One region of the Halobacillus amylolyticus genome, then DNA from elsewhere that is predicted to be linked to it. Evidence: riboswitches for the same ligand, from Rfam matches in the RefSeq annotation. Region 1 holds a riboswitch; the other holds the start of a gene.
The links. Region 1 has a riboswitch for S-adenosylmethionine ahead of metX (homoserine O-acetyltransferase MetX). Riboswitches for the same ligand answer to the same signal wherever they lie in the genome.
Positions count from the first base shown of each region.

Region 2: it holds a riboswitch for S-adenosylmethionine, as region 1 does, so the genes downstream of both, MUO15_RS10495 (LLM class flavin-dependent oxidoreductase) here and metX (homoserine O-acetyltransferase MetX) in region 1, are expected to answer to the same signal.

Region 1 covers NZ_CP095075.1:3,129,191-3,133,379, forward strand. The annotation lists gene MUO15_RS16065 (homoserine dehydrogenase) at 173-1,147, opposite strand; gene metX (homoserine O-acetyltransferase MetX) at 1,144-2,211, opposite strand; SAM riboswitch class I at 2,292-2,405, opposite strand; gene MUO15_RS16075 (DUF2188 domain-containing protein) at 2,560-2,760, shown strand; gene MUO15_RS16080 (NAD(P)/FAD-dependent oxidoreductase) at 2,994-4,189, shown strand, end outside.
Region 2 covers NZ_CP095075.1:2,034,630-2,038,818, forward strand. The annotation lists gene MUO15_RS10490 (sodium:solute symporter family protein) at 1-632, opposite strand, end outside; gene MUO15_RS10495 (LLM class flavin-dependent oxidoreductase) at 732-2,120, opposite strand; SAM riboswitch class I at 2,214-2,324, opposite strand; gene MUO15_RS10500 (alpha/beta hydrolase family protein) at 2,620-3,429, shown strand; gene MUO15_RS10505 (group-specific protein) at 3,435-3,665, shown strand; gene MUO15_RS10510 (nucleotidyltransferase domain-containing protein) at 4,094-4,189, opposite strand, start outside.

The sequences.
Region 1 (4,189 bases):
TAAAGGCTCTTTTTTAACTTAGGAAACTATACAGTGCCCGGACACTTGAGACATAAGACAATCGTCTCCGTGGCCTCACAGGATGTGGGGCCACGAAGACGTTGAAATAAGATGTTTCGAACATAGTCGAACATCACCTCTCGTGTCTATGGAGCGCTCCTGCTTTTGTTGCTTAATATTGAAGTAGTTTTACTGGATAGGACTGAAGAATATGAACAAAATCTTCCACCATCGCACTCGCTGTCGACAATTTACCGGCACCAGGCCCTCTTAATGTCAAGGGACCTGCTAAATCACTGATAAGATGAATAGCATTATCAACCCCGTCAACAGAGTGAAGCCCATGTGTTGGCGGTAAGGCTTGGGGTTTTATACTGGCATATAGTTCACCATTTTTTTCTTCAATCGCAGCGATGTGACGTATTTTCTGCCCGCTGGTTTTAGCGGAGGTTAAATCTTCAGTTGTGACGTTAGTTATCCCTTCACATGGGACATCGGCCCAGTTTGGTTGTCTTTTATAGATGAGTTGACTAAGAATCATCAGTTTGTAAAAAGCATCATAGCCTTCAATATCGTTCGTTGGATCAGCCTCAGCAAATCCTTGTGCCTGCGCTTCTGTTAGTGCGGTATTGAGACTTTTTCCTTCGTTCTGCATGGAAGAGAGGATAAAGTTACTAGTTCCATTCAAAATGGCCTCAATTTTTGTTACTGAATTGACCTGCAGAAGCTTAGTGATCATGCTAATGATGGGGGTGCCAGAGGCTGTTGTTGCTTCATAGCCAATGCCTACATGGTTTGCGGCTTTATCTAACAAATGAGTGCCGTGTTTGGCAAACATTACTTTGTTTGCTGTAATGACGTGAATTCGCTTGTCGATGGCTTTTGTTAAATAGGAAAAGCTAGGCTGTTCACCAACAATAGCCTCAAAGATTACATCAGGTTCTTGTGCAAGAATCGCATCAAATTGATCGGTTATAAGAACAGAATCAGGCAGAATGCGTTCCTTCGCTTTGTTTTGAACGAGGACACCACATAACTGTACTGATTCTCCTGTTAATTGGGTTAGCTGTTTCTGTTTATTTTGCAGAATTTGATAAACGCCCTGTCCGACTGTTCCAAATCCTAGAATCGCTACTTTAATCGTCAACCTTCATTCACTCCCTCGTTCAATTTATCACCAAGCCACGCCCCCCATTCTGAAAATTCCACAAGAAATCCATCATGTCCATAGTCTGTTTGTACATGATAATGCTCACTGTCTGAGGCATATTCACTAAAGGGCTGAATCAGTTCTTTTGGATAGAGAAGGTCGTGTTCAAAGCTTACGGTATAGAGGTGCGGTTTATAATTCTCAGCCGTTTCCTGTAAGTTACCGCGTCCTCTTCTAATATCATGGTTGTTCATGGCTTCTAGCAAATAGAGATAGCTATTCGCATCAAAACGCTGCTTTATTTTTTCACCTTGATAATTTAAATAGGACTGGATCGAGTAAAGAGCATCCCCCTGCTCCCGTGCAAATCGTTTTTGAAAAAGAGGACCGCTTCTGTACGTAACCATGCCGGTCATTCGGGCAATTTCAAAGCCGTGCAACTCGTCATTAGATCTATAATCTCCGTCATTGTAGGCTGGATCATCCTGGATAGCCCTTGCCCCAATATGGTTAAAGGCAATCCCGTAATCACTTAAATAGGGGGTGGCGGCTAAAACGTAGAGCTGCTTCATAAATTCTGGATAAAGCATTCCCCATTCAAGTGTTTGCATCCCCCCAAGCGATCCCCCCGCCACGGCATGAAGTTTGGTAATCCCTAACTTTTCAAGTGCTCTGTGTTGGGCGTGAACCATGTCGCGGATCGTTACGTTTGGAAAATCCAGGCGGTACAACTCACCAGTCTCAGGATTTATACTTGCAGGCCCAGTTGACCCGTGGCATCCTCCAAGGACGTTGAATGTGATCACTTGAAACCGGGTAGTATCAATCGGACATTGCTCCCCGACAAGACCAGCCCACCAGCCGGGACTTTCTTTAGAACCAATAGCGTACTGATTTCCGGTTAAGGCATGGCAAAGTAGAATGACGGGGGCGTTCCTAGGACCGTAGTGCTCAAAAGCCAGCTCCACTTGAGGAAGTGTCTCACCAGATTCAAATGTAAAGTTTCCAATCGAAACTTTTGCTGTTGTCTGTTGCTGTTCAGTAGGGTTTTGCAATGACATGCTTCATCCCTCCTTCAAAATGATTTCCATATAAAAAGCCCTCTTCTTTAGTAAGAAGAGGGCGTATGTATCGATTCCTCCTCTTATCTGTCAGATCCAGATTCGATCTGTAGGAATTAGCACCTTTTCAAGCCGATTGCTTGAAGGTTGCCGGGCATCACAGGGCCTAGTCCCTCTGCCACTCTCGATAAGAGATATTCAGTTCACTTACTTTTTAAATGTATGTTTCGAATTATAAAAGGAGAATGTAGTATTGTCAAACTATTTTTGATAATGAACCGGAATGTTTGAGGCGATTTCATAGTGGGAAGACTCATTGTAGAACAATGAATAGAGGAGAGATAATTGATGAAGGAATACAGTGTTGTACCAAATAAAGATGTGACAGGCTGGTTAGTGAAAATTGAAGATGTCGCGCCGACTGATTTATATGATGAGCGGGATACAGCGGTCGAGAAGGCAACTGAATTAGCGGAGAACGATAAGCCTAGCCGAGTGCTTATCATGGACCAAAATCATAATATAGAACAAGAAAAGAAGTTTGAATAGACGAAAAGGCTCCCACGATGGGAGTCTTTTTTAGTGCAGGAGTCGAAATATGCAATTATGTTATCATCTCGTGCAATTATGCTGTTTTATGTGCAATAAATGATAATTCCGTGCAATTATACGTTATTTCATGCAATTAATTCACTGCAACCCACCCCTCAAACTCCTAACTAGCTGTTTTTGTGAAAAAACGTTACGCTAAAGAAAATAGGGAGCGAAGGATGTGCAGGGAGATGGAAGAATATGTGGATGTTGTGATTGTAGGAGCGAGAGTGGCAGGATCAAGTCTGGCGATCTTACTTGGAGAAATAGGGAAGCGGGTGCTGCTGATTGATAAGGCATCTTTTCCGAGTGATACACTATCTACACACCATATGTCACATGTCCATTACCTTGCGAAACTGGGTGTATTGGAAGAGGTCGAAGCAAAGGGGTTGCGGAAAATTAATAGAATGCGTACATATATTGGTGATAGTTTTGTAGAGGGCCCGAGAGATTCCTATACGATTATTCCAAGACGCAGTCATTTAGATCACGTTCTTCTGTCCAAAGCCTGCAGTTATGATAGGGTCGAGTTCTTATCAGGATGGTCTGTAAGAGAACTGTTTTATGATAAAGACCAAGTAAGCGGAGTTGAAGCGGTCGATAGCAGAGGGGAAACCAAGACGATCCATGCTTCGCTTGTGGTGGGGGCTGATGGAAAGCATTCAAATATTGCTGAGTGGGTTCAGGCAGGAAAATACGGGGCACATTCCCCGCTTCGCCCCGTATTCTACGGTTATTATCACGGGATAGAGCCGTTAATCGAACCGACGACAGAGATCTTCCTTAATGAAGGCCGAATCGGCTTCCTATTTCCGATGGAACCTGGGGTCGAATGTTTAGGTCTTGAAGTACATCCAGAAGAATTTAAGGAATTTGCTAAAAACCCAGCAAAGTTTGAGGAAACCTACCAAACATTTTATGGGATGGAGCGACGGTTAAAGCACGCGTCACTCCAAGGGAAGATTATTGGCACGCCAGGTGTGCCGAATTTCTTCCGTGAGCCTTCAGGAAAAGGATGGATCCTAATTGGCGATGCGGCCCATAGTAAAGATCCGAGCACGGGACTTGGTATCAATGATGCCTTCATGCAATCCTTTTTGTTAGCTGAGGCGATGCAGAAGTATGAAGAGGGAACACCCTGGAAAGAAGTCATGGCTGAATTTAAGGTGAAACGAGATGACCGGCTTATGCCTGGCTACCGCCTGACCCTTGATTACATTCAGTCAATGAGATCATGGTCTAAAAACGAAGAAGCCCTCTTTCAGTCGATGGCGGCCAATCCGATGGTATGGAATAAAATTATCCCCCATCTTCCTGATTTGTTAAAGGAGCATTCTGCAGATGTTCCAGAACTTTATGGGTCTGTGGAAGGGGAAGCGAAGAA
Region 2 (4,189 bases), 1.1 Mb from region 1:
ATTGTCCATAATAAGGAAACGAATAAAAGGACAGATACCACTGACATGATAATGCCCTGAATTCCGTCACTAATGATCTGGGCAAAGGCTCCTCCTAAGCTTACATATAAAATAGTAATTCCTACACCAATTCCAATCCCCCAAATATAGGGAATACCTACAACTGTTTCAAACATTGTAGCTAGCCCGACATTCTGACCTACAATGTAATAAATATTGAACAAGATCAGTAGCGCAACGATTACTTGTAATGTTTTACTCTGGTATCGATCCCCTAGCCACTGTGGCAGTGTAAGACTGCCACCATTCCTTTGACCTTGTCTCCAAAATTTCTTTGTGAACAATAGTAAACCAATCCATGTAACACCAAAGCACCCTAGTGCCCACCATAAAGTGGATACACCATAGGTATAGGCCCATCCAGGTACCCCTAAGAATAGGTTGGCACTTGCAAAGGAAGCTCCAAAACTGACCCCGACAATCCAAGGTTTTACTTTTCCTTTAGCGATTGAGAAACCTTTCATCGACCGACTGTGGACGGCGCCTTTTTTTCCTAGCCAAGTAGTGAGTACAAAATATCCAACTAACAATATACTAATGATCCACAACAACGAATTCGATTCTTCACCCAATGTTTACTTTCCCCTTTCGTTTGGGATAGACTTTATTCCAGATGCTTAATCCCAAAATCCAACAGACTGCTATACTTATCCAGTAAATAGTAAACATATTTACACTCCTTTTACCTGTTGATAAAGGTTCTTATAAGCAAAGCCTGGGTGACTCTCCTTCAAATGGTTCTGTCCTTTACCATATAATTTCTCTCGGTACGTTCCTTCTTCATAATCTGTTTGCACAAGACCACGCTCCTGCAAGATCGGAATCACAAGTTCAACGAAATCTTCAAAACTTCCCGGGGCCAATGTGTAGGCTAAATTGAATCCATCTACTCCAGTCTCTTCCACCCAATACTCTAATTGATCAGCGATTTGTTCAGGTGATCCGACAGCCACCGGGCCTCTCCCTCCGATTCCGACAAAAGTGGCCAGTTCCCGAACCGTCCATTTATGATTCGGATCTGCTTTAGTAAACACTTCCACTGCTGATTGGATCGCATTACTTTCGATATACTCAAGCGTCTGGTCTGGATCATATCCAGAAAAATCAATTCCCGTCCATCCACTTAGAAGTGCCAAAGCTCCTTCATAGCTTACATAACTTTTGATTTCTTCATACTTTTTCTGTGCTTCCTCCTCCGTTTTCCCGACAATTGGTGTGAATACAGTATAAACAATCACATCTTCTGGATTACGCCCATGATTTTTTGTCCTTTCACGTAAGTCTGCCACACCTTTCTTCACGATGTTCGCTGTGGGTCCTGCAGTAAAAACACACTCGGCATGCTTGGCAGCGAATTCTCGTCCACGAGGAGAAGCACCCGCTTGATATAGTACGGGGGTGCGCTGTGGTGAAGGCTCACACAGATGCGCACCAGGCACCTTAAAAAATTCCCCCTCATGATTAATGTCATGAACCTTTGAAGGGTCCGTGTATACCTTTCGTTCTTTATCACGCACTACCGCGTCATCTTCCCAGCTGCCTTCCCACAATTTATAAGTAACATCTAAAAACTCATCCGCAATGTCATATCGCTTGTCATGTGGAATTTGCCCCTCTAGACCAAAGTTTTTCGCTGCACTCTCTAAATAAGAGGAAACAATATTCCAAGCAATTCTGCCTTTTGTAAGATGATCAAGTGTCGAAAATCTTCTCGCCAGCATATAAGGCTGTTCGTATGTCAGAGAATACGTTAAGCCAAACCCTAAATGCTCTGTCGCATTAGCCATAGCAGAAATTAATAGCAAAGGATCATTAGCAGGCGCTTGAACAGCTTGCTCAACAGCTGCATTTTTACTGCCATTGTGAACATCATAGAATCCCAGTACATCAGCCAAGAATATTCCGTCAAACTTTCCCTTTTCTAATAATCTAGCTAGTTCCACCCAGTAATCCAGATCACGATATCTTTCAGACTGATCTTCCGGATGGCTCCAAAGCCCCGGAGATTGGTGTCCCACCGTATTCATGTCAAAAGCATTTAAATAGATTCGTTTTCCCATTGTTATTCCTCCTAAGATCTGATTACAATAAAAAATCCCTTCACTCTAAGAAGAGAGAAGGGACAATATATGTATATAGGGCCTGAATCTCTCTTCTCATCTTCGGAATGTTGCTGCATTCCTCTGAATTTAGCACCGGGTTTATCATACAAACTGGTTGCCGAGGCTTCGTAGGGTCAGTCCCTCCACCTCTCTTGATAAGAAGAAATTTTTCGATTATTTAGTTTACAATAATTTATCATGGAAATGGTTTTCTTGTCAATAACTAATTAACCATAGTGGATTAATAAGGATTTGGATTTGGATTTGGATTTAGATTTTGACTTCGCCACCCATTTTATAGATAGTTTGAAAAAAACATGTGCCTCCTTCGAGTTTATTTAAGTTCTTCAGAAAATATGCAGCATTGTTGACCATATACTAAAATCGTTAATGATAGATAAACACAAAGTATGAGATAATCAATTAATGAACCTACTTTTGACAATGGGGTGAAGACATGGAAAAAATATTTTATGGCACAGATGAAAGTCAATATGGTGAATTGCGGCTTCCTGAAAATGGAGGTCCTTACCCCGTGGCTATAGTTATTCACGGCGGCTTTTGGAAAGAATCGTTCGGACTTGATCTTATGACAGACGCGGCTGAAGATTTGACTGCCCATGGGCTCGCCACCTGGAATATTGAATATCGTCGGGTAGGACAAGCAGGCGGCGCCTGGCCAGGAACGCTGACAGATGCAGCTAAGGCGTGTGATTATCTTGCCTCCCTTGCCGAAACATACCCGTTAGATTTGAATCAGGTAATTACAATCGGCCACTCTGCTGGAGGGCATTTGGCGTTATGGCTTGCTGCGCGTCATCACCTTCCTAAGGATGGTGAACTCAATATAACTAGCAGCCCTCTCCCTATTTCCGGTGCTATTAGTTTAGCAGGGGTTAATGATTTAGAGATGATGTATGGTGTCCACCACTTCAGGGACCAAACCTTTTCCATGGAGCCTAATAATCCTACAGCCGATTTGCTTCAAAGTACTCCTGAAGATCATCCAGAACGTTACCAACAGGCATCCCCTATAGAACTGCTCCCTTTAGGAGTACCACAAGTGTTGGTTCATGGGGCGCTCGATGTAAACGTCCCTATTGGTATTAGTAACCACTACCATCGTCAAGCACAGGAATTTGGCGATCTTGTAAAATTAGTTGAATTACCGGAAGCCGAGCATTTTATGTTAACAGATACCTATACACAGGCATGGACGGAGATTCGTGAAGAAGTCAAAACACTTCTACTAAATATAGGAAGGTGATCTAGATGGGGAAATGTAATATCGATCATTCAATTGGAGATGTCGTGAACAAACTTGAGAGTCAGAAAGAATTTTTACCGAATCATTTAGCTGACGGGACACGTGTTTTTTTGCAAAGAGAACTTCCCCAGGAAACACTAAATGATCTATTCCATCTTTTAAAAAAGTATGACCTTTCGTCTGAAAGTGAACAAAAGGAAAGAAATGAAGCGATCGAAAAAATGATAGCTAGTTAACTAGGGACTGAAGGGGCCTTGTTCCTCTGCTGTTAAGCGAAGGGAGAGGTCCCTCATTTTACTGCGGCCTCCATATTAGCACCCGGCCCAAATAGTTCTCTTCCATTGAACCAAATCGCGGACGTCAAAACCTCCTTAATCAGTAATTGCACATAATCTTGGATAATTGCACGAAATTTTGATTAATTGCACATAATTCCGATTAATTGCACGAAATAGCCTTTTTTTGCACATTTGACCCATCTTTATTTGAACCTCAATCTTACGTTATTATGACGGAGGCTTAGATACCGGACTCTGATCATAAATAATTTGGTAACATTTGTTTATTTCTTCTCGTAGACTAACTGAAGCCCCTTCATCTAATGAGGTCAAACTTCAACAGATTATCCAATTTTTCTTCTATCTTGCACGAAAATTTCAGCCAATCAAGCTGTACCATAACCCGGTGCTATAATCGCGAGATCAATATCAGAGTCTTCCTGATGATCTCCATAAGCTCTTGAACCGAACAAAACGATCTT